Regions from separate parts of the Sinorhizobium sp. genome, predicted to be linked through region 2. Evidence: predicted binding sites of a transcription regulator. Region 2 holds the regulator's gene; each other region holds the start of a gene.
The links. Region 2 encodes LexA, which represses DNA repair genes until DNA is damaged. Its sites were predicted from a motif close to TGTTCNNNNTGTGTTCNG; they were not measured.
Positions count from the first base shown of each region.

Region 1: a site for LexA is predicted at 8,702-8,719, ahead of AC5J09_RS23165 (ATP-dependent helicase). Genes of this name have one in related genera too.
Region 3: a site for LexA is predicted at 6,670-6,687, ahead of ruvC (crossover junction endodeoxyribonuclease RuvC). Genes of this name have one in related genera too.

Region 1 is NZ_JCACWC010000003.1:2,288,769-2,299,403, reverse strand. Features, by position in the region: gene AC5J09_RS23205 (methyl-accepting chemotaxis protein) at 1-876, shown strand, start outside; gene AC5J09_RS23200 (chemotaxis protein CheW) at 879-1,343, shown strand; gene AC5J09_RS23195 (hypothetical protein) at 1,641-2,030, shown strand; gene AC5J09_RS23190 (hypothetical protein) at 2,280-2,639, shown strand; gene AC5J09_RS23185 (CreA family protein) at 2,817-3,314, opposite strand; gene AC5J09_RS23180 (GGDEF domain-containing protein) at 3,418-4,698, opposite strand; gene AC5J09_RS23175 (phosphoribosyltransferase) at 4,821-5,510, shown strand; gene AC5J09_RS23170 (GNAT family N-acetyltransferase) at 5,594-6,055, shown strand; gene AC5J09_RS23165 (ATP-dependent helicase) at 6,107-8,659, opposite strand; gene AC5J09_RS23160 (carboxymuconolactone decarboxylase family protein) at 8,784-9,194, opposite strand; gene AC5J09_RS23155 (cyclase family protein) at 9,211-10,032, opposite strand; gene AC5J09_RS23150 (efflux RND transporter periplasmic adaptor subunit) at 10,353-10,635, shown strand, end outside.
Region 2 is NZ_JCACWC010000003.1:1,709,031-1,719,665, reverse strand. Features, by position in the region: gene AC5J09_RS20305 (immunity protein CdiI family protein) at 1-98, shown strand, start outside; gene AC5J09_RS20300 (hypothetical protein) at 257-946, opposite strand; partial or broken gene AC5J09_RS20295 (transposase domain-containing protein) at 1,009-1,281, opposite strand; gene AC5J09_RS20290 (hypothetical protein) at 1,280-1,504, shown strand; tRNA gene AC5J09_RS20285 (tRNA-Cys) at 1,647-1,720, opposite strand; gene lexA (transcriptional repressor LexA) at 1,939-2,655, opposite strand; gene AC5J09_RS20275 (hypothetical protein) at 2,876-3,040, opposite strand; tRNA gene AC5J09_RS20270 (tRNA-Ala) at 3,235-3,310, opposite strand; tRNA gene AC5J09_RS20265 (tRNA-Ser) at 3,578-3,667, opposite strand; gene AC5J09_RS20260 (hypothetical protein) at 3,862-4,074, opposite strand; gene AC5J09_RS20255 (septal ring lytic transglycosylase RlpA family protein) at 4,525-5,565, shown strand; gene AC5J09_RS20250 (D-alanyl-D-alanine carboxypeptidase family protein) at 5,622-6,776, shown strand; gene tmk (dTMP kinase) at 6,834-7,538, shown strand; gene AC5J09_RS20240 (DNA polymerase III subunit delta') at 7,535-8,560, shown strand; gene AC5J09_RS20235 (pyrophosphohydrolase domain-containing protein) at 8,555-8,860, opposite strand; gene metG (methionine--tRNA ligase) at 9,147-10,635, shown strand, end outside.
Region 3 is NZ_JCACWC010000003.1:2,959,448-2,970,082, forward strand. Features, by position in the region: gene ybgC (tol-pal system-associated acyl-CoA thioesterase) at 1-181, opposite strand, end outside; gene AC5J09_RS26310 (NAD-dependent epimerase/dehydratase family protein) at 309-1,529, shown strand; gene AC5J09_RS26315 (glycosyltransferase) at 1,526-2,404, shown strand; gene AC5J09_RS26320 (NAD-dependent epimerase/dehydratase family protein) at 2,401-3,294, shown strand; gene AC5J09_RS26325 (metallophosphoesterase) at 3,325-4,227, opposite strand; gene ruvB (Holliday junction branch migration DNA helicase RuvB) at 4,229-5,269, opposite strand; gene ruvA (Holliday junction branch migration protein RuvA) at 5,442-6,059, opposite strand; gene ruvC (crossover junction endodeoxyribonuclease RuvC) at 6,116-6,628, opposite strand; gene AC5J09_RS26345 (LLM class flavin-dependent oxidoreductase) at 6,797-7,795, shown strand; gene AC5J09_RS26350 (YebC/PmpR family DNA-binding transcriptional regulator) at 7,865-8,611, opposite strand; gene AC5J09_RS26355 (MBL fold metallo-hydrolase) at 8,727-9,560, opposite strand; partial or broken gene AC5J09_RS26360 (efflux RND transporter permease subunit) at 9,732-10,635, opposite strand, start outside.

The sequences.
Region 1 (10,635 bases), 580 kb from region 2:
GTGAAGACAGCGACCGAGCGCGCCGAAGAGGCAAGCCATATGGTCGACGAGGCCCGCATCAATGCCGAGGAGTCCGGGCGCATCGTCGGCGAGGCGATCGCCGCCATGGCCCGCATCGAGGGCGCTTCCAGCGAGATAGGCAAGATCATCGACGTGATCGACGAGATCGCGTTCCAGACCAATCTGCTGGCGCTCAATGCCGGGGTCGAGGCCGCGCGGGCTGGGGAGGCCGGCAAGGGCTTTGCCGTCGTTGCCCAGGAGGTGAGGGAGCTCGCCCAGCGCGCTGCCGGTGCCGCGAAGGATATCAAGGCTCTGGTGAGCCGCTCGGGCAACGAGGTCAAGACCGGCGTCAGGCTGGTTCAGGAGACCGGCGACGCGCTCGGCCGCATCGGTGCCAAGGTGGCCTGCATCAACGAACATATGAGCTCGATCGTCATGGCGGCGCGCGAGCAATCGACGGGCCTCCGCGAAATCAATACCGCCGTCGCTCAACTCGATCAGATGACGCAGCAGAATGCCGCCATGGTCGAGCAGACCAATGCGGCGAGCCATACGCTTGCGCAGGATGCAGAGAAGCTCAGCGAGATCGTCGGGCAATTCCGCCACGGGCAGGCGCGCGAGACGGCGATCCGCACGGCGGCGATCCGGCCGTCGGGCAGGGCAGGCCCGGCGAGGCCAGGCGCTCCGGCCGGGGCGGCAACAGCGACTGCTGCCGCGCCCGTGTCACTTCGCAAGCCCGCGGCCGCGCAATCATCCACGCGTTCAGCTCCATCTCCAGCAAAGGCGCTGATGGGAAAACTGGCTGGCGCATTCGGCAACATGCCGGGATCAACGCCGTCGGTAACGGCGTCCGGTGAAAATTGGGAAGAGTTTTGATCATGAGCAACGCAATCAAGCAGTCAGGCGCCTATCTCGAAATCGTCTCCTTTCACCTTGGTGAACAGGAATTCTGCATCGACATCATGGCAATCCGGGAAATCCGCGGTTGGGCACCGGTTACGCCGATGCCGCACACGCCGCCGTACGTTCTCGGCCTCATAAACCTGCGCGGTGCGGTGATCCCGGTCATCGACATGGCCTGCCGCCTCGGCATGAAGATGACCGAGCCGTCGGAGCGCTCCGCCATCATCGTCACCGACATCAATGGCAAGCTCGTCGGACTGCTGGTCGAGCAGGTCTCCGATATGATGACGATTCGCAGCGAAGACCTGCAGCCCGCGCCGGAGATCATCCCGGAAGCCCAGCGCGCCTTCTGCCGCGGCATCGTCGCGCTTGAAAAATCCATGGTCTGCTTCCTCAATCTCGACACCGTCATCGCCGAGGAGCTGGCGCAGGCAGCCTAATCACGATTTTTCAGGTCGGCTCGGCCCTGAAAGCATGACTGCCGGACCGCCAGGACGGTTTCCGAATGGGCCCGCGAAAGCGGGCCTTTTCGCATGAGCCGGCGGACGCCCGGCGGCTGCAGCACGGCGATCGGCATCACGCCGGAGCGAGCAAATGTGAAAACGTAGCGGTCGCACGCAAGGAACCCCTGCACGCCAAACGAGTTATGCACAGGCAGCATTTGGCGAGAAGCCGTCTGCTGGTGATTACAGCCTCCGCGTTTGGAAGCTGATGTGGAAACAGACAGGAGCAACGCCATGAAAGTTTCTTTCAGAACATCGCTCGCTGCATTTGCCCTCTCATCGGCGCTTGCCGGCGTCGCCGTGCCGGCCTTTGCAGACAGTTACTATCAGGGCATCGACCCGCATAATCCTCCGGGCACTCAGAACAGAGGCGCGGTAATGGTGCCGGCCCGTCCGTATTACGTCGATCCTGCCCCGACCGGCAGCGTCTATGTCGATCCCGCACCGACGGGCAGCGTCTATGTCGATCCGGCACCGACCGGCAGCATCTACATGGAACCGGCGCCGGGCAGCCGGGCGAGCAACGCTCCCGGCCGAGTACGGGAGCACTATACGAACGAGTATCAGGGCCCCGGTGACGGGGACTATTATCAAGGCATCGCGCCTCCGGCTCCCCGTCCCTAAACATTCCTGATGCCTTCGAGCGCATTGCGCTTTCGCGGACCACCGCCTTCAGAGGCGATGGTCCGCCGCTGCATGCTCTTTCAGGCTGAGGACGCGCCCGCAATGCCACCTTGGTCGGTGCAGGGGGCGGTCAAGTTACAGTTACGTAATGAGCATCACTCTTGGATGAGCAAAAGTGACAAATCGTCAAACGCTTTCGACCGGTGCCCGGTGTTATCTTTGTAACCGCAGCATCCGTAGGAGGCTCGTATGCTGAACAGTAGCATCCATTGGGAGGTGGGATGCCTAACGGACATAGGAGTTAATGTCATGAGACTTTCTCTGAAAAAATCATTTGCTGCATTTGTCCTGTCATCCGCCTTGGTGGGCGCCGCGGCGCCAGCCTTTGCGGATAGCTACTATCAGGGCCTCGACCCGAACCACCCTCCGGGGACGCAGAATCAGGTGCGCATGCCGACGTCGCGTAACCTGCCTCCGTCTTCGGTCGACCCGACTGCGACAGGGAGTATCGACGGAGGTCGTATGATGTCTCCGAACGGTACCTACCAGGAGAGATTCGACCCGGGTGAGGGCGACTACTATCGGGGTATTGTGCCGCCTAAACCGTAAGGCGCGAAATCAGCTACTGCATGTTTCATCGAGGCGCACCAGCTCAAGAAATTATGTATGCGGCGTAAAATGCGGCAGACCTTAGTCTCGCAGAAGCGCGCGCTGTAGCTCGGAAGGGGAGTGCGGAAACCCGTACTCCCCTTCCGGCCGTTTGATCTGCTGCGTCTGCCGGATCGCTTATTCCGGCCGCCCATTCTTCCAGGTGACCGGCTGGCCATAGAGCGGGACCGTGGTGATCGACATCTTGGCCGAACCGTCGGTCAACTGCCTCGAATGCGCCAGATAGATCAGCGTGTCGTTGGCCTTGTCGTAGATACGTGTCACCAGCAGGTTCTTCCAGATGAGGGACAGTCCGGAACGGAAGACTTCCTCCCCCTCCTTCGACAGGTCGATATCGCCGATGGCAATGGGGCCGGTCTGGCGGCAGGCGATGGAGTTGTTCGACGGATCCTCGAACCAGTTGCCGTTCTTCAGGCGGTCGATGACGCTGCGATCGAAATAGGTGACGTGGCAGGTAACTCCGGTCACCTTCGGGTCGCTCACGGCATCGATCTTGATATCGTTGCCGAGCCAGTCGACCCCCACCTGCCCAACGGTTTCGGCGTGGACGGGCGAAACCGCCGCGGCCGTGACGGTGAGGCCGGCGACAAGCAAGGCACGGATGCGGCGCAACATGAGTATCCTCCAATGAACTGCACCGTTCAGATAGGCAGCGGATGCTGCAATGCAAGCACCGGCCGCCACGCCCGTCGATATGCAGGATCCATCGTGCGAGAAGTCACGCCGAGTGGCGCAGTTCCGACCGGGCGGCACGCGCTTCGCGCAATTGCGCGGCGGCTGCCGCAAGGGCGCGGGCGCTGGCGTCGATGCGGCGATCCCTTGCTACCGAGCAACGGTCGCGACCATCCGCCTTTGAGTCGTAGAGAGCGAGATCGGCGCGTATCATCACGTCGGCAATCGTTTCGCCCGCAATGGCGGCGGCGATCCCGATGCTCACGGTCAAACGGATGCGCTGATGCGAGCGGCCGGCAGGCGTCTCGCGCACCACGCGGCAGATGTCCTCCGCAAGCGCCTTTGCCTGCTCTTCCGTGTGGTCCGGCAGGACGATGCCGAATTCCTCGCCACCGATCCGTCCGAGGACGCCCCGTCCGGCGAGGAAAGCCGAGACGGTTTCGGCAAAATGCGCGAGCGCCATGTCGCCGCAGGCGTGCCCGTACTGATCGTTGATCTGTTTGAAGAAATCGAGGTCGAGCAGCAGGAAGGCAGCCGGCTCCTGGCGTGCGAGGCACTCGGCGAAGATCCGCTCGCCCTCTTCCATGAGCGTCCCGCGCGACAGTGCACCGGTCAAGCCGTCGCGTGCGATCATGGCCCTCAACCCGGCGATGATGCGGGCCTGCATCGTAAGGATCACGGCTAGGAAGACAAGGGGAAGGCACAGCACCCGCATGGTGACGAGCAGGAAATCAAACAGCATCGAAGCGGGCGGGCCCGGGAGCCCCTGCACGACGTGCGACGATGGGCCGAGAACATGAGCAAGGGCGGTGAAAACCACGGCGGCGGAGCCGACGACTACGATCTTGATCGCCGGCTTTTCGCTCGGCCAGCGGCCGGCTGCGGCCAGACCAAGGACGAGAAGTGGAGCCGCGACAACGCCCGCAACGACAATCAGGGCCGCGGCCGCACTGTCATGGCCGCCGAGCGCGATGATGAAGCCGAGCACGCCGCTCGTGAATGCGAGCACCAGACAAAGCGATGCAGGCATCGACAATGCGAGGAACCAACGAAGGCCCTGTAGGACGAAGAAGAGGGAAACGGCGAGACCCGCATAGCCGAACATTGCGGCGACCGGCGCCTGCAACGCCGCCGCCGCCGTCAAAGCGCCTGCCGAAGCTGCCGAGAGCGCGCAACCGGCGGAGAACTCCCGAACAGCGGCGACCGGCCGCAGAGAAAGGAGAACGGGTAGCATGGCAAGAAGGGCGATGACCGGTATGGCGGAGAGAAAGCTCATTTCGAAACGGCCTGTCGTGCTAAAATAAAGTGCGGCTTGCGTTTCAGCCATTATGCAAGGCCATTGGTAACGATGGCGCATTAACGAAAGCTGGCGAAATTCGCTGCAATTTGAGCGATCACTCTCTCCATAGTTGTAGCAATCGGTCGCGGAGCTTTTCAGGGAGCGATGTCATGGCCCAGGAAGGCATATCCTTCGCAGACATACCCTTTGCAGACAGGGCCGATGCGGGTCGAAGGCTTGCTCGCGCCATCGAAGCGCATCTCACCGAGAAAGCGGACTTCGCCGACCCGCTGGTGATGGCGTTGCCGCGCGGCGGCGTACCGGTGGCCTTCGAGGTGGCAAGAACCCTCGGCGCGTCCCTCGAACTCCTCATCGTTCGCAAGATCGGCGCACCCGGTCATCCCGAATTCGGTCTCGGAGCGCTGGTCGACAGCGACGAGCCGCAGGTCGTCCTCAATGCCGAGGCAATGCGTATCGTCAGTCCTTCCGAGAAGTACGTCCAGGCGGAGACCGAGCGGCAAAGGCTCGAACTCGCACGCCGCCGCGTCCTCTATCTGGGCGATCAGACGCGAATTTCTCCAAGCGGGCGCAATGTCATCATTGTCGATGACGGCATTGCCACGGGCGGAACGGCCAAAGCTGCGGCGAAAGCCCTGCGGCAGGCAGGCGCCGCGGCACTGATGCTCGCCGTTCCGGTCTCGCCGAAGAGCGCGATCGTCGCCCTGCGGGACGAGGTGGACCGGCTCGTCTGTCTCGCCACCCCCACCCCTTTCCATGCGGTCAGCGTCTATTACGACGATTTCGAGCAGACCACGGATGCCGAGGTGATCGCGCTGCTGAGACAGGCGAGGGGCGGATAAACGGGGTCTTGCGCTGGGGCGGTGACACAGGCTTCCGGCAAAGATAGTTGTAGTGCGCCTGAATTTGCGAACGGGGATTGAGAATGTCCGACTATCTTGCCATACGCCCGGTAACGCGCCTCGACTATGAGCAGTGGCTGCCGCTTTGGAACGGCTACAACGCCTTTTACGGCCGAGCCGGTGAAACGGCGCTCCATCCCGACATTACCCAGATGACCTGGTCGCGCTTCTTCGATGCCTATGAGCCGATGCATGCGCTGGTCGCCGAAAGCGAAGGGCGGCTCATCGGATTGACGCACTATATTTTTCACCGCAGCACGACGTCGATCCAGCCGAACTGCTATCTGCAGGACCTTTTCACCGATGAGGCCGGCCGCGGCAAGGGGGTCGGCCGGGCGCTTATCAACGGCGTCTACGAAGCGGCGAAACACGCGGGGTCGCCGCGTGTCTATTGGCTGACCCACGAGACCAACCACACGGCGATGCAGCTTTACGACAAGGTGGCCGAGAAGTCGGGCTTCGTCATGTATCGAAAGATGTTTTGAGGCCTGGGGTAGGGTAGAGCGGAAAAGCGCTGCACATTTTTCCGGAAGTGCTTACACCGGCTCTACGAACCCATCCAGCACACGCTTCTGCCCGGCGCGGTCGAAATCGATCGTCAGCTTATTGCCCTCGATCGCCGCGATGTTGCCGTTGCCGAACTTGATGTGGAAGACCCGGTCGCCGACATTGAAACGGGAGGGCTCGGCGCTCGTCGACTTGGCGACGAGCTCGCCTTCGATGGTGCGGGTGCGGGGCCCCGATTCGCCGTAACCGATGCGTTCGATGGCGTGGCCGGAGCGGGTGCCCCAATTGTCGCGGGTGGCGTCCGACCGGTGCTGCTGGGCGCGCTTCCAGCCGGGCGTCTGATAATTGTTCTCGAAGGGATCGGCCTTGTCGAAGCGCGACTGGCCGTAACCGCCGCGACCGTAACCGCCATAAGAGACCTCCTGTTCGGCGACTTCCACATGGGCGAGCGGCAACTCGTCGAGGAAGCGTGAGGGAAGCGTCGATTGCCAGAGGCCGTGGATGCGGCGGTTCGAAACGAACCAGATATGACAGCGGCGCTTGGCGCGGGTGATGCCGACATAGGCGAGGCGGCGTTCCTCCTCCAGACCTGCGCGGCCGCCCTCGTCCAGGGCGCGCTGATGCGGGAACAGCCCTTCCTCCCACCCCGGCAGGAAGACGGTGTCGAATTCCAGCCCTTTGGCCGAATGCAGCGTCATGATGGAGACGGCGTCCATATTCTCGTTCTGCTCGGCGTCCATCACGAGGGCGACGTGCTCGAGAAAGCCGCGCATGGACTCGAAGGCTTCCATCGAACGGATGAGTTCCTTCAGGTTTTCCAGGCGCCCGGGCGCTTCGGCCGATTTGTCGGCCTGCCACATGGCGGTATAGCCGCTCTCGTCGAGGATCTGCTCTGCAAGTTCGGTGTGCGGCGTCGATTCGAGCAAAGCCTGCCAGCGGCGGAAATCGGCGACGACGTCGAAGAGGCCCTTGCGCGCCTTCGGCTTCAATTCGTCCGTCTCGACGATCTCGCTCGCCGCGGCCAGCATCGGGATGTCGCGGGCCCGGGCGTAGTCGTGCAGGGTGCGGACGGTCGTCTCGCCGAGGCCACGCTTCGGCGTGTTGACGATCCGCTCGAAGGCGAGATCGTCGGCGGGCTGACAGACGAGGCGGAAATAGGCCATGGCATCGCGAATTTCGAGCCGCTCATAGAAGCGAGGACCGCCGATGACGCGATAGTTGAGGCCGAGCGTGACGAAGCGGTCTTCGAACTCGCGCATCTGGAAAGAGGCCCGCACGAGGATCGATATGTCGTTAAGGTTGTGCTTCTTGCGCTGGAGCTGCTCGATCTCTTCGCCGATCGCGCGAGCCTCCTCCTCGGAATCCCAGGCGGCATGAACATGCACTTTCTCGTCGTCGGGATTGGTGCGTTCGGTAAAGAGCGTCTTGCCGAGCCGGCCCTCGTTATGGGCAATCAGATGCGCCGCCGCGCCGAGGATATGCTCGGTCGAGCGGTAGTTGCGCTCCAGCTTGATGACCTTGGCGCCGGGGAAATCCTTCTCGAAGCGGAGAATGTTGTCCACCTCGGCGCCGCGCCAGCCATAGATCGACTGGTCGTCGTCGCCGACGCAACAAATGTTGACGGTGGGCTTTCGCTCTTCGGCGCCAGGGGAATGCCCCTCCCCAACCGCTCCCCACGAGGGGGAGGGGCTAGACTGCGGCGCCGCAGGGCTTGGGGAGGGGGTGTTCTTCCCGGAACCCTGCGTCCGCTGGGCCAGCAGCCTCAGCCACATATATTGCGCCGTGTTGGTATCCTGGTACTCGTCGACGAGGATGTAGCGGAACTTGGCGTGATACTCCTTCAGCACGTCCGGATTGGCGCGGAACATGCGGATCGGATGCAGCAGCAGATCGCCGAAATCGCAGGCATTCAGGGTCAGCAGCCGGTTCTGGTAGGCGGCATAGAGCTCGCGGCCCTTGCCGTTGGCAAAGGCGCGGGCATCGCCTTCCGGGATTTGCGATGGGTCCAGGCCCTTGTTCTTCCAGGTGTCGATCATGCCGGCGAACTGCTTGGCCGGCCAGCGCTTGTCGTCGAGACCCTCCGCCTGGATGAGCTGCTTGATAAGTCGAACGACGTCGTCAGTGTCGAGGATGGTGAAGTCGGACCGCAGACCCACCAGCTCGGCATGGCGGCGGAGGAGCTTGACCCCGATCGAGTGGAAGGTGCCGAGCCAGGGCATGCCTTCGACGGCGTGGCCGACGAGCACGCCGATGCGCTCCTTCATTTCCCGCGCCGCCTTGTTGGTGAAGGTGACGGCGAGGATCTGCGAGGGATAGGCACGGCCGGTCGAAAGGATATGGGCGATCCGCGTGGTCAGAACGCGTGTCTTGCCGGTGCCGGCGCCGGCGAGCACGAGCACCGGACCTTCCAGCGCCTCGACTGCCTCCCGTTGCTCCGGATTGAGCCCGGAGACATAGTCCGGTCGCTGGGCCTTGTCGCGGGCGGCCATGGCGCGCGCCGCGATGCCGCCGCCGGCGGCCGCGGGTTTCCGCGGCGCGGGTTCCTCGTCGAAAAAGGGAATATCGTCAAAACCTTTGGTCATGCGGCCCAATGTAGTGATTCGGGACCGAAAGGCCAGAAAGGATGTTCTTCTTTTATTCCGGAACCTTCGCCCTCTCGCGCATGCCTGTGGAAAGACTAATGTTTTCAGGTCGGCATGCCGCCGTTTATGTTTTGCCGGACGCGTCGAACACCGGATCGACCGGGACCTGCAGGGCCGTCGCCAGCTGGTTGGTCTTGGCGGCGAGCGAAATGACGCGCAGGAGATCCGCGTGCTCGGCGTCCGTCATTCCCTTGGTCCTTGCGGCGGCGGTGTGGGAATGAATGCAGTAGCCGCAGCCATTGCTCACGGAAACCGCGACATACAGCATTTCCTTCACCAGCGGGTCGAGCGCCGAAGGCGTCGCCATTACCGCCTTGACCTCCGCCCAGGTCCGCTCCAGCAGTTCGGGGTCGAAGGCGAGCCAGAGCCACATATTGTTGATGAAGTCCGATTTCCGAGTCGCCCGGATGTCGTCGAAGACGGCCTTGACGCGTGGGTCGGATTCGGGGCCGGATGGCGGCGCCACAGTGCTCATGCTTACTCCATGCGTTTCAAACGAGGGCGAAGACGCGGGCCGGGCCGCCGGTGCCGCCACGGTGCTTTGGTGCGCCGAGGACCAGCGTCGCGCCCTTGGCCGGCACCTTGTCGAGATTGGCGGCCGCCTCGAGGCCCCAGCGGCCTTCCGGCAGCCAGGCGTAATGAGTGGCGAAATCGGGCGAAATGCCGTGATCGAGCGAGAGGGTATCGACGGCGATGCCGGCTGCCTTCGTGTCCTCGATCAGGAACTTGGCTGCTTCCGCGTGAAAGCCGGGGAAATGCATCTTACCGGCCGTGTCTGCATTGCGGAACTTGTCGGTACCGAGATGATCCGACCAGCCCGACAGCATTGCGACGCAGGCGTTTTCGGGAATGTCTCCATTGGCCGCAATCCACGCCTTGATGTCGTCCGGCGTCAGCTGCGCATCCGGATCGGCGGCCGCCTTCTCGCGGATGTCGACGACGCAGAGCGGCACGAGCAGCTTGTCGAGGGGCAACTCGGCGACTGAAAGGCCGTCGGCGGAGAAGTGCAGCGGCGCGTCGACATGAGTGCCGGTGTGCTCGTTCACCCGAAGTTCGAAAAGGTTGAACTTGTGTTCGGCATATTTGAACTTCTGCTCCCGGAAGAATTGCTGCTGACCGAAGAAAGTCGGAAACTCCTCATGAAGTTCATGGGTGAGATCGGTGACGCTGCCGTGGCCGGCGGCAAGCGCCGGAGGTGCGATCCCCATGCCGGCGGCGGCAATGCCTGCCGTACCGACCGCGGCCGCACGGAGCAAACTCCGCCGCGACATCATCCGCTGCTTGACCGATTCGATGACACATGCATCGCACATTGCCGTCTCCCTTCGTGTCGAGAGCCGGCCCGAAACAGCCGCCGGCGACGAACAGAATAGCCGAGCCACGCAAGCTGTAAACATGCCGCCGACCCGCCGCCTGCGTGTGCGGTTCAGGACGGGCGCAGGGGCCATCATGCCGCCACCAAAATCGCTTTTGTTACAATTGCGTAATGATGCCATTCCGAGATTGCCCGGACGTCTGCAAACAACGATAATCAGCGCAAATCGGAACGTTCCATCGGGTGCGCGCCTCGTTGGAGCGCCCTTTTCTTTTGGAGGGCTTTTTCTTTTGGAGAGCTTTTCTTTTGGAGACATGAATGCGCTTTTGGAATCAGCTCGCGATCAGCGTCGTCGTCCTCGCCGTCGGGGGCGCCGCGTGGGTGCGCTTTGCGCCTGGCGCGGGTGAGACCTTGGCGGCGATCGGGGTTTCGCAACCGTTGATCGATGCGTTGTCGGGACCAAAGGACGGCGAAGGGGCAGGGGGCGGTTCGGGCAATGGCGAGCGCGGGCAGGGTCGACGCAGCGGCTTCGCGGAAGCCCCCCTGGTCGTCGTTAAGCCTGCCGAGCGCGCCGTCGTCAACGACAGGCTGAACGCGATCG
Region 2 (10,635 bases):
TCAGATTTGCCGAAGCAGTTTACCAGCTTGTTGAGGAGATCAGACGGGAACTTGGGCCCGGCTATGAAGTCATCAGCGAACATTGCCCCGTCTATTGAATTCAATTGGGATGTCGGCACTCCCTCTGCGGCAATTCGTCAGATGCGGAACTCGTCGAGAATTACATGCATGGCGCGGATCGCAATGTTTACGGTAAGCATCCGGTGAAGGCCGCAGCTAGAGACCTTCAAGAATTTTCGGCATGATTTGCGAATGACTAGCTTGCCCCAGGGTCCGAAATGCCGACAGCAGATCTGAGTGGATGGCCTTTGGATAAGGTCTCGAAGGCGACGGCGTAGCGTTTCCTCAAGCCTGGGGCGCGAAGATTATTTTCCAAGACGGAGAGTGCGTCGGCGCGGTTCCCATGGGAGACCATCTGCGCTGCGGCCAAAAACAGGTACCAATGCCGTTGCTTGAGCATTCGCTCATCGCCCCGTTCGTAAATCTTGATCAAGTCATGTGGAGTTCGGATCTCATCAAGAAATGGGGCTGGCCATCGTTCAATAAAGGCAACAATCTCACGAATACGCGCCTTCATTTGATCACTGCCGCTTGCAAACCATCTGACGTGTTGCTCCTTTGGTGCAGTGAACTCAATTGGCTGGCTCACGATGATTTCTGGCGCATCCGCCAAAAGAGATTTGTTGCCCGCCACCAGTTCTAGCGTCGCCTTGGTTACAGATCTCATGCCAAGCCGCATGGCCGGGTGAAGGTGCATTTCTTCGTCCGGCTGATACGTGGGGAAGCAATCCGCTGCGAAAACGATGTCCTGCTCGGCTTCCTCCAGGATTCGCATGTAGGTAAACGAACCCTCTCGTCGTTCGAAGCCCAAGAGCGCCAGTCTTTCGTCGCCGACGGAGTTTAGCGCCGCAAGCAGGTCAGCTTTAATCTCTTTTTGGGTCCGCACCGTGTTTCCCTTTAACTTCCAATCACCGTCTCACAGGGCCGCAGGTCAGGCAGCTTGATCTCTTCGTCTTGACCGGCGTTAGCCTCCAACTCCTCGAGCTGCAACTCCATCTGTTCGAGAAGCCTGGCCTTGCGCTCCGAGCGGCTGCCATGGATGTCGCGCTTCAGCTTCTCGATCTCGAGCCGGAGCCGGGCAATCAGTGCATCCGAGTGCGAGTTCACCGCCTGAGCCCGAGCGGCAACGGCTTCCGCCCCACGTCGTGCCGCGCGTTTTGCGAGGATCATCGCGTGCGCACTGGTGAGGTCGTCGGCAAGCTGATCGGCCGCATCGGTCATGACGGCATGGAATCATATTCGCTCCCGCCGTGCCAGCGGTTTTGCTCATCCGGCCGACGTCGACGCCAGGTTTTTTTGCGGCATTCGCCAGTCGCCAGTCGATGCCTTCGATCAGATAGCCGAGCTGCGCCGGCCTGATCACGGCCGTGCCATCGGCCGGGCGGTTTCCAAACGAAAGCCGACCAAGCGCAAGGCAAAGAAAAATGACCCGCCGGTCTTGTAGAACGATGTTGCACGGATTTGCCGAGTGTGCCGGGAAGCCGTTGAAAATCAAGGGAATCCAGTTGCAACGAGATGCGACATCCGCATTCGCACAACACGAAGCTCTTTGCCACTTATCGCTTTGATATCATTGTGGAAAATTTTGGAGGCCTCGCCCGGAATTGAACCGGGGTACAAGGATTTGCAGTCCTCTGCGTCACCACTCCGCCACGAGGCCTCTACGATTTGCGATTTTTCAAATCGTGGCGCGGATTTAGAATGATTGCCCGCAATCCGCAAGAGGGTACATTTGGAATAGGGTCTTTTTTATTCTGTATAATATAGCTTCGGTTCTGTGGAGGCGTGGCCATAGCGCCCCAAGGCGCAATGCCCCCACTTCTAACGCGTTGAAATTGCGTACTTCCGTGAGAAACGCCTGCACACCTCGTCGGGAGGCTAGTGGTACCGCCGGATGAGGCCGACAAGCCTGCCTTGGATCTTGACCCGATCCGGACCGAATATCCGTGTCTCGTAAGCCGGATTGGCGGCTTCGAGCGCAATAGAGGCGCCCTTGCGACGGAAACGCTTCAGAGTTGCTTCCTCGTCGTCGATCAGGGCGACGACGATATCCCCGGGGGTGGCAGTGCTTCCGTTCCGGATGATCACCGTATCGCCATCGAGGATGCCGGCCTCGATCATCGAATCACCCTTGATCTCGAGAGCGTAGTGCTCGCCGCTGCCGATCATTTCGACCGGTACGGAAATATCGTGCATGTTGTTCTGGATTGCGGAAATCGGCACGCCGGCGGCAATGCGGCCCATGACCGGGACAGCGACCGACGCGATCTCGGCCGGGGGCGCCGGTTTCGGTGCGGGGGGCGGGGCCGCAGGCTTGCCCAGACTGCCTTCGATCACGCTCGGCGAAAAGCCGCGGCGGACCTGCGAAGCGCCGGCATATGCCTCCGGCAGCTTGATGACTTCGAGGGCCCGCGCGCGATTCGGTAGCCGGCGAATGAACCCGCGCTCTTCGAGTGCGGTGATCAGACGATGGATGCCCGATTTGGAGGCAAGGTCCAGGGCATCTTTCATCTCGTCGAAGGACGGCGGAACCCCGGATTCCTTCATTCGTTCATGAATGAACAGAAGCAATTCCTGTTGCTTGCGGGTCAGCATGGCGTCACTCCAGAATCGCGAAACAAATCAAGAACAGAAACTATCTGTTCCATATGTGTTCCGCAAGTGCCTAAAATTCCGTGAATACCGCTTGCTGCTGAATGCCTGCCCGCTTCTCATGCGGCGTGCGATGGCGATCGCTCGGAATCTGGGGGCAGGGGCGATACGCTCTCGCATGTTTGGCTTACAGCGGCCGGCCCAGTCGCTCGCCTATGCCATGCTAATAGGCAAGGCGCAGTCCGCCCGGCGTAAGAACGTCGAATTCAGGCTCGGGATAGGGCCCGTACCACTGAGTATAGGTCGTGTTGGTCGAGCCTGTGCTGGCGCACCCCGAAAGGGCGAAGAGGGAAAAAATTACGGCTGCCACCAAAGATTTAACAGGCATGTTTTTCTCCACTCGCGGGAGTTGCCCAGACCTCGAACGGGTCAGACTAAAACTTTCTCTCAAATCAGCTTTTTTGGCAAGCGCAGCCGAGCCGCGGCATCGCCCGGGCTCTGCAACCTGACGTCCGGCATCGGTGGATGTTAGCTCAGGTAAGATCCGTTACCTGGGTCTCCGGGCTGGACAAAAGAGGGGAATGGTGGAGTCGAAGGGAGTCGAACCCTCGACCTCCGCAGTGCGATTGCGGCGCTCTCCCAACTGAGCTACGACCCCACTGGTCACCCATTGTATAAGATTTTTCGGCCCCGCGCGCCAGTGCATTCCGTTTGCCGGCTTCACCCTTGCCGCCCGGTAGGGCACGCTGCAATTCACCCACCCGAATATCGCCCCTTCGCGATGGAGTCCCAAGCAGCTTCTTCCGCTCCGGCAGGTGACGCAGAGCGTCGGAAGGGCAGGGCAGCCACGAGCCTTGCGGCTGGGGAAGACGGCCATCAGTGACGAGAAGCTGGGAATTCCGGCGTGCCCGGATCAACTCCGAAATGGCGGAAGAGGTGGGATTCGAACCCACGGTACGCTTTCACGCACGCCGGTTTTCAAGACCGGTGCCTTAAACCGCTCGGCCACTCTTCCAGGTGATTGCGGAGCTTCGTGAAATTCGTTTCCGAGTTCTCGATAAACCGGCGATCGCTACCGGGTTTGCTGCCCATTCACCAACGGCTGGCTTTTTAGCAGCTTTGATCACAGCGTCAACTTGCTCCGGAGCATTTGCTTGCATTCGAGGCGTGCCGCGCCGCATACGCCCGTGGCACGGTTGTGGGCCATCGTCACGGGCGCCGTCCGCTGTCCGGCGCCGCAGTCGGACTTTCGTCGCCTGCCCGGGCGACGTAGGCCGCGACATCCCGACTTCTGCCGTCCAGGAGCGCCGCTCCGGCAAGCAGATAAACGGCAATCGCCAACATCGACAGGAGCATTATGCCTAGGGGGAGGCCGGTTGCCGCCCGTCGCTCCGGCGGCCCATAATCGTATCTGTCGTCCATTGCGAGATCCTCTCGGACTTGGGCCGGAGCACGGGCACCACGCCAACCGGGGACGGAGCCTCAGAGTTGCACCGACGGGAAGCTTCGGCCAGCTCTGAGGCCGCCGCACCCCGCGGCCGACGAGCCACGCGGGTGCTTATTGCGATATGTATCGGCAGGGAAACCCGGCAACGGGTTTCGGACCTTTGGCGCGCTCTATCGGACCATGGTCCAGCGACTCATTTACGTTTCGTAAACCATAGCGAGCGTTTTTTTGCCTCCGTTCGTCCTCCGGTTCGCAATTTCGCCTTGTTGTTGTCATGATTGTTCGACTGTTCCGTTTCGGGACGGCGAAATTCTCGCGGGGGGAACTACTGCACGATTGCGACGATCGTTGCGCGTTCGGTCGGATGCGCGAGCGCTGCAGGAGCGGATTTCGGGTGCGGCTTTGCGAATGATCTTGTGGGACAGATGACATCCAATAACGGTGCGGCATATCTTGTGAGGGGGCTCCGTCTCGCAGCGGTTCCGTTGCTTTGCGCGGTGCTTGCGGCCTGCGGGTCGACGTCGAGCGTCAAGAAGACCAAGTCGCGGAGCAAGGAATACTTCGCCGAGTCCGTCTATGGCGTCAAAGCCAGCCCCAGAGTCGCTACCGGAAACAACATTCCCAAGGGCGGTGGCCGCTACCAGGTAGGGAAACCCTATCAGGTCAAGGGCAAGTGGTATCAGCCGAAGGAGGATTTCGGCTACAACAAGAGCGGGATGGCCTCCTGGTACGGGTCTGCCTTCCACGGCCGGCTGACGGCCAATGGCGAGGTCTATGACAAGCATCACCTTTCGGCCGCTCACCCGACGTTTCCGTTGCCGAGCTATGCGCGCGTGACCAACCTGGAGAACGGCACGTCCGTCATCGTCCGTGTCAATGATCGCGGCCCCTATGAATACGGCCGGATCATCGACGTCTCTTCGAAAACCGCCGACCTGCTGGACATCAAGCGCAAGGGAAGCGCCAATGTTCGCGTTCAATATGTCGGTCGTGCGCCCCTCGAAGGCAATGACATGCCCTACCTCATGGCTTCGTACGTCAGGAAGGGCGACCGTGGCCCGAGCGTGATGCCGGAAGGGCAGATCGCCTCAGGCGTGATGGTGGCTTCCAACGAGCCGCTGCGCGACATGGTTCCGAATCTCCGCGCCGTTCCGGTTCCGAACAGATCGACGCTCGATGCCGGCGTGCCGGTGAACGCGCTCGCAAAGCCGGCGCAGGCCTCGGCGGCACCAAGCGCCTTCGGCGAATTCGTCGTTCTGCCGCAGATCGGCCCCATGCCGACGTCGCGCCCGCAATTGATCCCGCTGCCGGATGGCAGCATGGCCTATGCTGCGGCCTACGTCGAAGTTCGCGTCAGCGACAAGCCTTCGCCCTTCGAGGCGATCATGGTCGATCGCAATCCGCTGACCCCCGATTCCATTCTCGCCTATGCGAAGCGCCAGTACCGAAACGCCGACTCGCGCTGACGCCGGTTGAAGAGGGCTTTTCGCGCTGATATGCCCATGCAGAACCGGAGTTTCTCATGCGCATGAAGTGGCTTGCGGTCGTAGGTTTCCTCGCGGCCATCGTTTCGGGGCAAGCGGTCGCGCAGACGCCCGCCTTCGACACCAAAGCGAAGCAGATATATCTCGTCGATGCCGAGACGGGCACAGTGCTCTTTTCACGCGACGAGGATGCACCCGTCCCGCCTGCCTCGCTCGCCAAACTCATGGCGATGGAGGTGGTTTTCGAGGCCCTGGATAAGGGCGAACTGACGTCCGAGACGAGTTTCCAGGTTTCTGAACATGCGTGGCGTACAGGCGGGGCCCCCTCCGGCACTGCAACGATGTTCGCCGCGATCAAATCCAGGATCCGCGTTGCGGATCTCATCCAGGGCGCAACGGTGCAACTCGCCAATGATGCGTGCATTGTCCTGGCTGAGGGAATGGCTGGCAGCGAGGCTGCTTTTGCCGAACTGATGACCAAGCGGGCCCGCGAGCTAGGGCTGCCGGTCGCCACATTCAGGAATGCCACGGGGCTGCCGCATCCGGAAAACAAGATCACGATGCGCGAACTCGTCGCCCTTACGCGGCACCTGTACGAGGCGCACCCGAATTACTATCGGCTCTATTCGCAGCCGGAATTCGAGTGGAACAAGATCCTTCAGCGCAACAAGAACCCTCTGATCGCGGCAAATGTCGGCGTCGACGGGTTGGCGACCGGCTTTGCGGAGGGTTTCGGCTTCTCGCTCGCCGTCTCGATGCAACGCGGCGACGGCCGCGTCTTTCTCGCGATGGGGGGCCTCGAGAGCGAAAAGGAGAGAATCGACGAGAGCCGCAGGGTCCTGGATTGGGCGATGACCGCTTTCGAGAAACGGCGCATTTTCGCAGATGGTGAAACCATCGGAGAGGCGAGCGTCTACGGCGGTGCGGATTCCCGAGTGGCGCTCGTGGCGGGCAGCCCGGTCGACGTTCTGCTGCCGGTAAAAAATCCCGAACGGCTGACGGCACGCATCGTCTACAAATGGCCGCTCAACGCACCCGTGGCTGCCGGTCAGCAGGTCGGCGTCGTCAAGCTCTGGAACGGGGACAAGCTGCTGCGGGAAGTTCCCGTGAAGACGGCGAGGGCGGTCGAGTCCGGAACGCTCACGAGCCGGGCGCTCGACGCGCTGCAGGAACTGCTGTTCTTCTGGCTGTGACAAATGCGCTTTGCGACGGTTCCTTCCGCGGGACCGATCGGCTAAACAGAGACGATAATGCACGCCGATCCGGGAATTGAAGTGTCGCTGACCAAGGGTTTGTTCATAACATTCGAGGGGGGGGAGGGGGCCGGCAAGTCGACCCAGATGCGCCTTCTTGCGCAAGCGCTGAGCGCGCGCGGCTACCGCGTGCTCACCACGCGCGAGCCGGGAGGCTCCGCGGGTGCCGAAGCCGTTCGCCACGTCCTTCTTTCGGGCGCGGCGGAGTCCTTCGGAGTCCGGATGGAGGCGATCCTCTTTGCGGCCGCCCGCAGCGACCATGTCGAGGAGGTGATCCGGCCGGCGCTCCAGCAAGGAACGATCGTCCTTTGCGATCGGTTCATGGATTCCTCGCGCGTCTATCAGGGCGTGACGGGCAATCTGGAACCGGCTTTCGTCGAGACCATGGAACGCGTTGCGGTGAACGGTGTCATTCCCGACTGCACCATCATTTTCGATCTTCCCGCCTCGGTCGGGCTGGAGCGCGCCCGCCGGCGCGCCGCAAACGACAGTCCCGACCGATTTGAAAAGGAACAGCTGGCGACGCATGAAAAGCGGCGCGAAGCCTTTCTCGATATTGCCGCGGCCGATCCGGAGCGATGCCGCGTCGTCGATGCCAACCGTCCGCCGACCGCGATCGCTGCCGAAGTATTGAGTCTCGTCGAGGCGCTATTGCCGCTTGAGGGCAAGCCGCAACCCTCGAATGCGGAAGCGACGTCATGACCCCGGAACAGCCAGGTGTGCTGGAGGGCGCGCTTGCTCCCGTGATGAACAGCAAGCTCTTCGGTCATCGGGAGGCGGAAGCCTTTCTCGCGCAGAGCTACCGGTCCGGTAAGGGTCATCACGCGATCCTGATCGAAGGGCCGGAGGGGATAGGCAAGGCCACACTCGCCTTCCGCTTCGCCAATCATGTCCTGAGCCATCCGGATCCGGCAGACGCCCCCGAAAGGCTTGCCGACCCTGATCCCGCCTCTATCGTCACGAGACAGCTCGGTTCGGGCGCATCGCACAATCTCCTGCATCTCGCGCGCCCAGTGGACGAAAAGACGGGCAGGACGAAGGGCGCGATCACGGTCGACGAGGTTCGCCGCGCCGGCAAGTTCTTCGGCCAGACGTCGGGCACCGGAAACTGGCGCATCGTCATCATTGATCCGGCCGACGATCTCAACCGCAACGCCGCCAATGCCATTTTGAAGATGTTGGAGGAGCCGCCGCGCCGTTCGCTGTTTCTGGTGCTCACCCATGCGCCGGGAAAACTCCTGCCGACCATCCGCTCGCGTTGCCTGCCTTTGCGGCTGAAGCCTCTGGACACGGAGGCCCTGCGCCAGGCGCTTGCGCATCTCGGGCTCGATCTCGCGGGCCTGAATGCAGAGCGCGTCCTCGCCGCCGCAAACGGCAGCGTTTCTGAGGCGCTGAAGCTCGTCAACTATGGCGGGCTGGATATAGCCGAGGCTTTCGAAGACATTCTGGCGGGGCAGGCTGTCCGCAAGAACATGCACAAGCTGGCCGACGTGCTTTCGGGCAAGGACAGCGAAACGATCTTCGATTTCTTTTCGTCGCTGCTGTCGGGGCGCATCATGCGGATGGCTCGCGAGGCGGCGATCGCCGGCGACGTCGGCGCGGCCGAACGGTTCGCCAGGCTGTCCAGCACCGTTGGCGAACGCCTGACGCTGAGCGCGGCCTATAACCTCGACCGCAAGCAGACGGTTCTTTCCCTCCTCGATGATCTCAAGGAAGCTCTATAGGTCGGGAGCGAACTTCCATTTTCGCTCGATTGCCGCAGCCAGGTCTATATCGTTGTGGTGGGCGAAGAGCAGAACGTGGCCGAGGAGATCGGCCGTTTCGTCGGCGATCGACTGGCGCAGCGTCTCCGGGGAGACCTGCCGGTCGCGCCCCCGTCCTGTGGCGTTGTTCCAGGCCTGCGTCAGTTCCCCCATTTCCTCCTGCAGTTTCAATATAAACCAATCCGGATCACGGCTGATCGAATGCATCGCTGCATAGCCCGCCGACGCTTTCTCGAATTTTCGTCTGAGTTCGTTGAGCACACACTCTCCCCCCGTTTGTTTTTGTTTTGTTCCAGACGATCTTTCGTGTCAATCCCGTTTGATATCGCGGGAAGCCCCGCGGCTGGAGAGAAGCTTTCTCTTGCGCTCCGGGTGGAGAAGGGTATGCGAGGTTTCCGCGGAGCCCGAATTTTCCCCCTCGAAGACGGTTCACGGCCATGGTCAGGTCGCTCCGGCCTAAATTCAACGTGATCTACCGGTTTCCTACCCGAAGGCGATGCGGTAATAGCACCCCATAGTTTCTGTCCCGAGGATATCGAAGCCCGCTATGAGAGATACGTCCCCGTTCTACATCACCACCGCGATTTCCTATCCGAACGGCAAGCCGCATATCGGTCATGCCTATGAACTGATCGCGACGGATGCCATGGCACGCTTTCAGCGGCTTGACGGGCGTGAGGTCTTCTTCCTGACTGGGACGGACGAGCATGGACAGAAGATGCAGCAGACGGCGAAGAAGGAAGGAATTTCGCCGCAGGAGCTTGCCGCCCGCAATTCGGCCGAGTTCCAGAATATGGCGCGGCTGCTCAACGCCTCCAACGACGATTTCATCCGCACGACCGAACAGCGCCACCACGAGGCCTCGCAGGCGATCTGGATCCGCATGGGCGAGGCGGGCGACCTTTACAAGGATTCCTATGCCGGGTGGTATTCCGTTCGAGACGAGGCCTATTACCAGGAAAACGAGACGGAACTGCGCGGCGACGGCGTACGTTACGGACCGCAGGGAACGCCCGTGGAATGGGTGGAGGAAGAGAGCTATTTCTTCCGGCTGTCCGCCTACCAGGACAAGCTCCTCAAGCACTACGAGGAAAATCCCGACTTCATCGGTCCGGCGGAACGGCGCAACGAGGTCATTTCCTTCGTCAAGTCGGGCCTGAAGGACCTCTCCGTCTCGCGCACCACATTCGACTGGGGAATCAAAGTTCCGAACGATCCCGCTCATGTCATGTATGTGTGGGTCGACGCGCTGACCAACTACGTCACCGCCACCGGCTATCTGACCGACCCGACGGGTCCGCGCGCGAAGTTCTGGCCCGCAAACATCCACGTCATCGGCAAGGATATCATCCGTTTCCACGCCGTCTATTGGCCGGCATTCCTGATGTCGGCCGGTCTTCCGCTTCCCGAGCGCGTCTTCGCTCACGGATTCCTGCTCAACAAGGGCGAGAAGATGTCGAAGTCGCTCGGCAACGTGGTCGATCCGTTCAATCTGGTCGAGCATTTCGGCCTCGATCAGATCCGCTATTTCTTCCTTCGCGAAGTCTCGTTCGGCCAGGACGGCAGCTACAGCGAGGAGGGGATAGCGACCCGCATCAATTCCGACCTCGCCAACGGTATCGGCAATCTCGCCAGCCGTTCCCTGTCGATGATCGTCAAGAATTGTGACGGCCAGATTCCGCTCTGTGGACCGCTGACCGACGAAGACAAGGCGATGCTCGCCGCCGCCGACTCGCTGATCGACACCGCACGCGAGGAAATGGGCAAGCAGCTCATTCATCGCGCACTTGCGGCGATCATCGCTGTCGTTTCCGAGACCGACCGCTACTTCGCAGGCCAGGAACCCTGGGCGCTGAAGAAGACCGATCCGAGCCGCATGGCAACCGTGCTTTACGTCACGGCGGAGGTCGTTCGCCAGGTCGCGATCCTTCTGCAGCCATTCATGCCGGAATCGGCGGGAAAACTCCTGGATCTCGTCGCCGTACCGGCCGACCGTCGCGATTTCGCCCATCTCGGCGAAGCCGGGCGCCTCGTGT
Region 3 (10,635 bases), 1.3 Mb from region 2:
TCGCCAGCGACGCCTGCTCGACGCCGAGAAGCCGCAGATAGTCGGTCCGGGCGCGTTCCATGAAATGCAGATAGCGCGCATGGTAGACGACGCCGGAAAAATCGGTGTCCTCGTAATAGACCCGCTGGATCAGTCGGTGGCCGGTCTCGGTCAGCTCGCCGGCAAGCGAAATCAGTGACATGGCATTCTCCGGGAGGATTTTTCGCGTTTTCCTGTGCAGGAACAAAAAGACATTTGCAAGCACTGCAGCTTTGTCACAATCCTATCCTATCAGGACCCTGTCCTCTTCCCGAGCAGGAGAATCGTGCATGAAGATTGCAGTCCTCGGCGGTGATGGTTTCGTCGGCTGGCCCACCGCCCTGTATTTGTCCGATGCGGGCCACGACGTTCACATCCTCGACAATCTCTCCCGCCGCTGGATCGACACGGAACTCGGCGTGCAATCTCTGACGCCGATGGATTCCATCCAGGAGCGCACGCGCATCTGGCACGCCGAAACCGGCCGGCGTATCCACTTCAATCTGATCGATCTCGCCCGCGACTACGAACTCCTGAAGAATTGGCTGGCGGAGCATCGGCCCGATGCGGTGGTCCACTTCGCCGAGCAGCGGGCCGCTCCCTATTCGATGAAGAGCGACAGGCACAAGAATTACACGGTCAACAACAACGTCAACGCGACCCACAACCTCCTCAATGCACTGGTCGAACTCGACCTCGATGCGCATCTCGTGCATCTCGGTACGATGGGCGTTTACGGCTATTCCACGATCGGGGCCGCGATCCCTGAAGGCTACCTGCCCGTCGGCATCGAGACCATGGGCGGAGAGACGGTGAACCAGGAAATCCTCTATCCTTCCAACCCGGGCTCCGTCTATCACATGACCAAGTGCCTGGATCAGCTGCTCTTCCAGTTTTATGCGAAGAATGACGGCCTCAGGATCACCGATCTGCATCAGGGCATCGTCTGGGGCACGCATACGGAACAGACGCGGCGTCATCCGCAGCTCATCAACCGCTTCGACTACGACGGCGATTACGGAACCGTCCTCAACCGTTTCCTGATCCAGGCAGCAATCGACTATCCGCTGACGGTTCACGGAACCGGGGGCCAGACGCGTGCCTTCATCCATATTCAGGACTCGGTGCGCTGCATCGAACTCGCGCTCAGGAACCCGCCGGCGCGCGGCAGCCGTGTCGAGATATTCAACCAGATGACGGAAACGCATCGCATCCGCGATCTCGCCGAGATGGTCGCACGCATGACCGGCGCGAAAATCGCCTGGCTTCCCAATCCGCGCAAGGAAGCGGCCGAGAACGAGCTCGTGGTGCAGAACGAGAAATTCCTCGCGCTCGGCCTCAATCCGGTTCGGCTCGAAGACGGACTGCTTTCGGAGATCGTCGATGTGGCGAAGAAGTTCGCCTATCGCGTCGATCGCTCGCGCGTGCCGGCCGTTTCCGCCTGGACGAAGGACATCGCCCCCTTGATCAACCACGATCCGGAGGGCAAGCGGCTGAAATCCGTTTCATGAGCCGCGTCTTCGCCAGTCCGGAGGGGCTCAGCCCCTCCTCTACGGTGACTGCGCGCCACGCTTTCGTGACGCTCGTCACCAATAGCGACTACGCGCTCGGTGCGCGGGCCCTGCTCAGATCGATCCGCCTCACCCGCACGCCCGCCGATATCGTCGTGCTCCACACCGGCGGGGTGGATGCCGCCGCTCTCGAGCCGCTGCGCGAATTCGACTGCCGCCTGATCCAAACCGATCTGCTGCCGCTCTCGGACGAATTCAACGCCCGGCATCAACGCCGCAACGTGCATGAGCAGGCACCCTTCACCAAAGGACGCAAGCCCGATTTCCATTCGCCGCTCGACAATTTCTGCAAGATAAGGCTGTGGCAACTCGTGGAATACGAACGCTGCATCTTCATCGATGCCGACGCGATCGTTTTGCGCAACATCGACAAGCTGTTTCTCTATCCGGAATTTGCCGCAGCGCCGAACGTCTATGAGAGTCTCGCGGACTTCCACCGCCTGAACTCCGGCGTCTTCGTCGCCGAGCCGGCCGTCGCGACCTTCGAGAATATGCTCGCGGCCCTCGATGCGCCGGACGCCTTCTGGCCGCGCACGGACCAGACCTTTCTGCAAAGCTTCTTCCCCGATTGGCATGGACTGCCGGTGACGATGAACATGCTGCAATATGTGTGGTTCAACCTGCCTGGGCTTTGGGACTGGCGCTCGATCGGGGTGCTTCACTACCAGTATGAAAAGCCGTGGGAGAAGGATCATCCGCGCGCGGACGTGCTGCGCCCGCTGATCGATCTCTGGCACGCCTATCTGACCGGCAATCAAATTCCGGATATTGCCGGTCTTCCCAATCCGCCGCAGGCGGGTCCGACGTCGCCATGACCCGCGTTCTCGTCTCCGGCGGCACCGGATTCGTCGGCCGCTTCATCGTCGAGCACCTGCTGGCAAACGGCTATGAAGTCACGGTCGGCGGGCGCTCTCCGCCCCCTGCTGGCTTGTATTCGCAACGGGTGTCCCATGTGCCGCTGCGTCTCGATGCGGATGCGGACCAGGCCGGCGCGTTCGACGATATCTATTATTTCGTCCATGCCGCCTTCGAGCATGTCGAGGGCAGATATCGCGGAGGAGAGGGTGATGACCCCCAGGGGTTCCGCCGCGCCAATCTCGACGGCTCCGTTCGCCTGTTCGAGGAAGCGCGCGCCGCCGGCGTACGCCGCTGCGTTTTCCTGTCGAGCCGCGCGGTCTACGGCGACACGGCGCCGCCCCTTGTCGCAGAGACCTCACTTGCCGCTCCGGACACGCTCTACGGACAGGTAAAGCTCGCCACCGAGAACGCCTTGAAGTCGATAGCCGACCACAGTTTCGTCACGACGAGCCTGCGCGTCACCGGTGTCTATGGTCCCGCGGGCTCGGGGCGAAAACACAAGTGGAGCGATCTCTTTTCCGATTACATTGCCGGCCGGCCGGTACCAGGGCGCATCGGCACGGAAGTCCACGGCGACGATGTCGCCCAGGCCGTCCGGCTCATGCTCGAGACCGAACCGGCGAGGATATCCGGTCAGGTGTTCAACGTCTCCGACGTGCTGACCGACAACCGCCAGATTCTCTCCTTTCTCCAGGCCGCAACCGGCTGTCCGCACCCGCTGCCGCCGGCAGCGGAAGCCGCCGAATTCAAGACGATGTCGACGGAGAAGCTGCGCGCTCTCGGCTGGGTGCCGGGCGGAAGGGAAAGACTGGCTGCGACGATCCGGGAACTTGCGGGGAGACGGTGACCGGCAGGCGGATGAGGGGCGATTTCCCACTTATCCGAGATCGACGACCACAATCTCCGGCGGCACGCCGAAACGGATCGGCGCGATGGAGCAGCCAAGGCCGCCCGAGACGATGAGGTTGCGATCATGCTCGACAATATGACCATAGGCGTACCGGTCACCGAAACGCGACGGCACGACGGGCGAGTGGCCGGCAAAGCGCACCTGTCCGCCATGGGTGTGACCGGACAGCGTCAATGCGACCCGCGAGGGCACCTTCGGAAAAATGTCCGGCTCGTGCGCGAGCAGGATCACTGGCGCCTCGTCCGTCACCTGTGCAAGCGTGCCATCGAGATCGTCGAGCCCAGCCATCCACGCGCGTTTCCATTTCCGTCCCGGCAGGAGCGCAAGCTGGTCCTCGAGCCCTGCGAGCCAGAAAGGGAAGCCGCTCTTCTCAAGGCGGACCGCGCGATTGCTGTGCACCTGAATGCCGACCCCGGCCAATGCCCGATGGCCGAAGGTATCGCCGCCGCCGTTCTTCTGGGCCGTCATGTCTTCCCACCAATCATGATTTCCCATGATCGCATGGACGCCAAGGGGCGCCGTGAGCGTGGCAAGCGCCTTCGACCACTCGCTCGCATGGACATACCGCGTCACGAGATTCATGCCGGAAGCGTAGTCGCCGAGAAGGACTGTCACGTCGCCGCCGAGGTCGTTGGCGCGCTCGCAGATGGATGTGATGCGGCGCGCAGACATCCAGGGTTCGCAGGCGTGAATATCCGCGAGCGCGACCAGGCGGAGCTTAAGGCCGGGCGTCCAGCCCGGTGGCGTCACGGCGTAGCGGGCCACCCTCAGACGCGCAAGCGGTTCGATGGCGAAGGCGTAGCTGCCGAGGGCCACGGCGCTCGCCAATCCACCGCCGAGGACCTTCATGAAGCCCCGCCGGGTGATCATTTCAATCGTCCTCGAGCGTCAGCCGGAATTGGCTTGCCTCGACATCCCCTGGCGGATTGAGGCCGAGATGCTTCCAGGCATTCGCCGTGAGCACGCGACCACGCGGCGTGCGCTGGATGAAGCCCTGCTGGATCAGATAGGGCTCGATGATGTCTTCGATCGCGTCGCGCGGCTCGGAAAGCCCGGCGGCGATGGTCTCGATCCCCACCGGCCCCCCGCCGAAATTCTGGGCGATCATCGTCAGATACCGCCGGTCGAGCTGGTCGAGACCCATGCTGTCGACGAGCAGCCGGGTCAGCGCCTCGTCGGCAATCTTCCGCGTCACGGCCTCCGCCCGTGCGACTTCGGCGAAGTCGCGCACCCGGCGCAGGAGACGGCCGGCAATGCGAGGCGTGCCGCGCGCACGGCGGGCAATCTCGCGCGCGCCTTCGTCGGTCATGCCGAGACCCATCAGCCGCGCGCCACGCCGGACGATCAGCTCCAACTCCTCGACCGTATAGAAATTGAGCCGCACGGGGATGCCGAAGCGATCGCGCAGCGGCGTCGTCAGCAGTCCGAGGCGCGTCGTCGCCGCCACCAGGGTGAACTTCGCGAGATCGATCTTCACCGAACGGGCCGCCGGCCCCTCGCCGATGATGAGGTCGAGCTGGAAATCCTCCATGGCCGGATAGAGGATTTCCTCGACGGCCGGATTGAGGCGGTGGATTTCATCGATGAAGAGCACGTCGCGCTCTTCGAGGTTGGTGAGCAGCGCCGCAAGGTCACCGGCCTTGGCGATCACCGGCCCGGAAGTCGAGCGAAAATTGACGCCGAGCTCCTTCGCCATGATCTGCGCCAGCGTCGTCTTGCCGAGCCCGGGCGGGCCGACGAAGAGTACGTGGTCGAGCGCTTCGCCGCGATTGCGCGCCGCCTCGATAAAAATCTTCAGATTGGCGCGCGCTTCCGCCTGGCCGGTGAAGTCGTCGAGCGTCTGCGGGCGCATGGTCGCATCGAGGTCTTCGCCTCGCTTTTCCGGCGCGATCAGACGTGCGGCTTCGCTCATGTCATTGCTTCCGTTTCGGGCTGTCCGCGGCCATAGGGGCACCGGCGTTGAGGCGCGGTCACCGTCGCTGCCGCGCTCAACCATAATAGCGGCGCCCGGATCAATCCAGCGAGAACGGCCAGCGTCCCTCTACTCCAATGCTTTTGTGGCCGCAGGAAGGCTCGCCGCTTCCTCACCGCGACAGCTCCTTCAAGCCGAGGCGGATCAGCTTGGCGCTGTCGCCGCCCTCCCCGCCGTTTTTCAGCGCAGCCGCAACGGCATTGGCCGCCTGGTCTCGCGAATAGCCGAGATTGGTGAGCGCCGAGACCGCGTCCGCAACCTGCGCCGCGGCAACGCCTTCGCCGAGCTCCTGCTTCAGGCCGATCGACGGTGCCATCTCGCCGGCAAAGGCCGGAGCCTTGTTCTTGAGTTCGGTGACGATGCGCACGGCAACTTTCGGACCCACGCCCGGCGCGCGCGAGATCGACGTCTTGTCCTGCAAGGCGATCGCGTTGGCGAGTTCCCCGGGGGTCAGCGTAGAGAGCACCGCCAGCGCCACCTTGGATCCCACACCCTGAACGCTCTGAAGCAGGCGGAACCATTCGCGCTCCAACGCGCTCAAGAACCCGAACAGCTTCAGCTGATCCTCGCGCACATAGGTCTCGATGAAGAGAACGGCCGCCTCTCCGGCGCTTCCGAGCTTTCCGAGCGTACGCGCCGAACAATGGGCGACATACCCGACCCCATGCACGTCGAGAACCACGTGATCCTCACCGATCTCGTCTATCGTGCCCTTGAGCTTGCCGATCATCTGGTCTCTCTGGATGGTGTTGGTCCGTCGTCTTCGAAGAAATGCCGTTGCCCGGCCTACCCCGCAAGCGCCGCAAGGCGGCTCGTCACCGCCTGCCTGTTATGGGCGTGGCAGATGGCGATGGCGAGCGCGTCGGCGGCATCGTTGCCTTTGAACTCGGCCTTGGGCATCAGCACCTTCAGCATCATGTGTATCTGCTGCTTTTCGCCGTGGCCGACGCCGATCACGGCCTTCTTGACGGCGTTTGGCGCATATTCCGCGACCCTCAAGCCCGCCCGGGCCGGCACCAGCATGGCGATGCCGCGCGCCTGGCCGAGCTTCAGCGTCGCCGTCGCGTCCTTGTTGACGAAGGTCTGTTCGACAGCGGCCTCGTGCGGCTGATAGCCGTGCACCACCTCGGCAAGCCCGTCATGCAACTGGCAGAGGCGGGAGGCAAGATCCATCTCGCCATCGGAGGTGACGGTGCCGGACGCGACGAATCGCAGCGAATTGCCGAGCGTTTCGATGACCCCCCAGCCGGTGCGCCTCAAGCCCGGATCGATGCCGATAATGCGAATCGTAGTCTGCATGCTTCACCCTATTTCGGTCGGCGCGACGCTGCCAGCAAAAAGTGAACAAAACAAAAACATTGCACAGAAATGGTCGCGCCTTGCCTAAAAGCGCCGGTGCACCCTTGGCGTAAGGAAACTTGAACCTACATTGCGGAAGATCAATTTCTCTTAATTGAAAGCCCCGCCATGATCCCCTTCTCCGTTCTCGACCTGTCGCCGATCACCGAAGGGGGCAGCATCGCAGAGTCGCTCGAAAATTCGCGGCGGCTGGCAATCGCCGCGGAGGAGAACGGCTATGAGCGCTTCTGGCTGGCCGAACACCATGGCATGAAAGGCATTGCCAGCGCCGCGACGTCTCTCGTGATTTCGCATGTGGCTGCGGCCACGCGAACGATCCGCGTCGGCTCGGGCGGCATCATGCTGCCCAATCATTCACCGCTCGTCATAGCCGAGCAATTCGGCACGCTTGCGGCGCTTTACCCCGGCCGCATCGATCTCGGCCTCGGCCGCGCGCCCGGCACGGACATGAGAACGGCGCAAGCGCTCCGCCGCAACATGGAGGCGAGCGCCAACAACTTCCCGAACGATGTCGTCGAACTGCAGGCGTTGCTCGGCCCGGCGACCGAAGACCAGAAGATCATCGCCGTTCCGGGCGCGGATTCGAACGTGCCGATCTGGCTGCTCGGTTCGAGCCATTTCAGCGCCCATCTCGCCGGCATGCTCGGCCTTCCCTTCGCCTTCGCCTCGCATTTTGCGCCGGACATGCTGCTTTCCGCACTCGAAATATATCGCGAGCGCTTCACCCCGTCGCCCCAGCTCGACAAGCCGCATGTCATGGTGGGCGTCATGGGTGTCGCCGCGGACACCGACGATGAGGCGAACCACCTCTTCACCTCCATGCAGCAATCCTTCGTCGCGCTTCGCCGCAATGCCCGCGGGCGCTTCCCGCCGCCGGTCAAATCGATGGACGGCCTCTGGAGCCAGGACGAGAAGATTTTCGTCGACCATGCAATGAGCTACGCGGTGGTCGGCGGCCCCGAGACGATCCGCCGAAAGATCGAGGCATTCGTGGATCTCACCAGGGCGGACGAGCTGATCGTCTCAATGCCGATCTTCGACATGGAAGCGCGGTTGCGTTCGGTGAAGCTGTTTGCCCAAGCGCAACGCGATCTCGCCGCCGCCTGACGCGAACAGCAAAGACCCGCATCGCTCGGAGCGATGCGGGTCAATTGCATTGGGATATTCCGAAGGCGCTCAGGCGGAAAGCTTCGCCAGAACCTCGTCGGAAACCTCGAAGTTCGAATAGACGTTCTGGACGTCGTCGTCATCTTCGAGATTGTCGATGAGCTTCATCAGCGACTGTGCCTTTTCCTCATCCACCGGCACGGTATTCTGCGGCTTCCAGACGGCCTTTACGGTCTCCGCCTCGCCGAGCGCGCCTTCGAGCGCCTTCGATACTTCGCCGATATCCTCGAAGCCGCAGGTGATGGTGTGGCCTTCCTCATCGGTCTCGACGTCGTCGGCACCCGCTTCGATTGCCGCTTCCATCACCTTGTCGGCGTCGCCGGCGGAAAGCTTGTAGGTGATTTCACCGACGCGATCGAAGGAGAAGGAAACCGAACCGGTTTCGCCGAGCGCCCCGCCCGCCTTGGTGAAGGTGGAGCGTACGTTGGAGGCGGTGCGGTTGCGGTTGTCCGTCAACGCCTCGACGATGACTGCGACGCCGCCCGGGCCGTAGCCCTCGTAGCGAACTTCTTCGTAATTCTCGGCATCGCCGCCCGCAGCCTTCTTGACCGCGCGCTCGATATTGTCCTTCGGCATCGACTGCGCCTTGGCGTTCTGGATCGCCAGACGCAGGCGCGGGTTCATCGTCGGGTCGGGAAGGCCGGTTTTTGCTGCGACGGTGATTTCGCGCGCGAGCTTGGAAAACATTTTGGAGCGCACCGCATCCTGACGGCCCTTGCGGTGCATGATGTTCTTGAACTGTGAATGGCCAGCCATGACGCCCTCTGCATGCGTGATTTCGGTGAGATCGGGCGCCTTATAGTTTCATTGCCGCGTCCAGTCCAGCAGGCGCGTCGTGTTTTCAGGAGACGGAAATGCGCTGCGGCGGTCCTCAAACACCCTGCAGGACATAGATGAGCGGTCTCCTCGGCAGGGAGCGCAGCGACACCTTCACGGAAGGCTCCGTGGCGAAGCGCTTGTCGAAGTCGTCTCCGAACATCGCCAGAAAGTTGTTGGTCATCGGCCTGTGCATCGGCAGGATCAGCGCCGAGCGCAGCCGCGAGACGACGCGGCTCATGCTCTCCGCTCCCATCGTCAGACCGCCGTCCACCGGCACCATGAGCACGTCGAGCCGGCCGATTTGCCGGTAATGGCTTTCGTCGAGCTCGTGGTGCAGATGGCCGAGATGGCCGATGCAGAGCCCGGCAATCTCGAAAATGAAGATCGAATTGCCGTCCCGTTCCATTCCCTCGAAACCCGAACGGATATCCGTGGTCACATTGCGGATATAGGCGTCGCCGACGACGAGGTCATGATCCGCCGGCTCGCCGTTGTCGCCCCAGCCGTGCAGGACATGCCGGATCGCCGGAACCGGCGCCAGGGTGTAATGACTGGAATGGGCCCTGTTCATCGTCACCACCGTTGGCGGCGACGGCGTGCGGAACCAGCCGTTGTAGTCGGTGGCAATCGAAACTCCGCCCGGCGTTTCGATCAGGAAGGTGGAATGACCGAGAAAGGTGATCGTCACCTCACTTGTGTCGGCAGAGGCCACGGGAGCCGCGGCGGGGGCCGAGAAGCTGGCGAACGTCGCCGCCGGCGTGGCTGCCGCGATCGCCTGGCATTGGCTCACATGGGCTTCCGCCTGCTGCGCGTGCGCCGGTGTCGGCCAGAGCGCATGGATAATCCAGATGACGGTCACGGTGTAGGCAAGGTATCGCAGCAGCATCCTTCACCTCTCGCATGTGCGGGAAGAAAAACTTGCTCTGGTACTCCGCCCGCATAGCGCATTGCTGCTCATGCCGGGCGGCACGCAGGATCATTCAAGGCCGCGATCGCGTCCAGCGTCTAACGACCGGCGGCCGCTCACAATTGCGTCATTGCCGATGCACTGGTCTCTTCACTCCCCCGGCGCCGGCGCCGGCGCGGCAGCCGGTGCACGCTTGCGCCGCAATGAGCGCAGGGCCACATAGAAGACCGGCGTCAGGAACAGGCCGAGGACGGTGACCCCGAGCATGCCGGCAAAGACCGCCGTGCCGAGCGACTGGCGCATTTCGGCGCCGGGTCCCGTGGCGATGACCAGCGGCACGACGCCGAGGATGAAGGCGAAAGCGGTCATCAGGATCGGCCGCAGCCTGAGCCGGCTCGCATCGATCGCCGCCTCGATCGGCGTCTTGCCCTCCTCCTCGCCCTGGCGGGCGAATTCCACGATGAGGATCGCGTTCTTCGCGGCAAGACCGATCAGGACGATAAGCCCGATCTGGGTCAGCACATTGTTGTCGAAGCCCCGGATCGAAACGCCGAGAAGCGCAGCGAGCACGGCAAGCGGCACGATCAGGATGATGGCCAGCGGCAGCACCCAGCTTTCGTATTGCGCAGAGAGCGCCAGGAAAACGAAGACCACCGAAAGCGCGAAGATGAAGACCGCAGTGTTGCCGGTCTGGCGCTCCTGCAAAGCGAGTTCCGTCCATTCGAAGGTGGTGCCCTGCGGCAGGATCTGACCTGCAAGCGCTTCCATCTTGTCGAGGGCGCTGCCCGTCGAAACGCCCGGCGCCGGATTGCCCTGAACGGGGACCGAGACATACATGTTGTAGCGCTGGACGAGCGCCGGTCCGCTCGTATCGCGGATCTCGACGAGCGTGCCGAGCGGCACCAGGGCGCCCGAGGCGGAGCGTACCTTAAGCGCAAGTATGTCCTCCCGCTCCAGCCGGAATTGCTGGTCGGCTTGGGCACGGACCTGATAGACGCGGCCGAAGGCGTTGAAATCGTTGACGTAGGACGTCCCCAGATTGATCGAGAGTGTC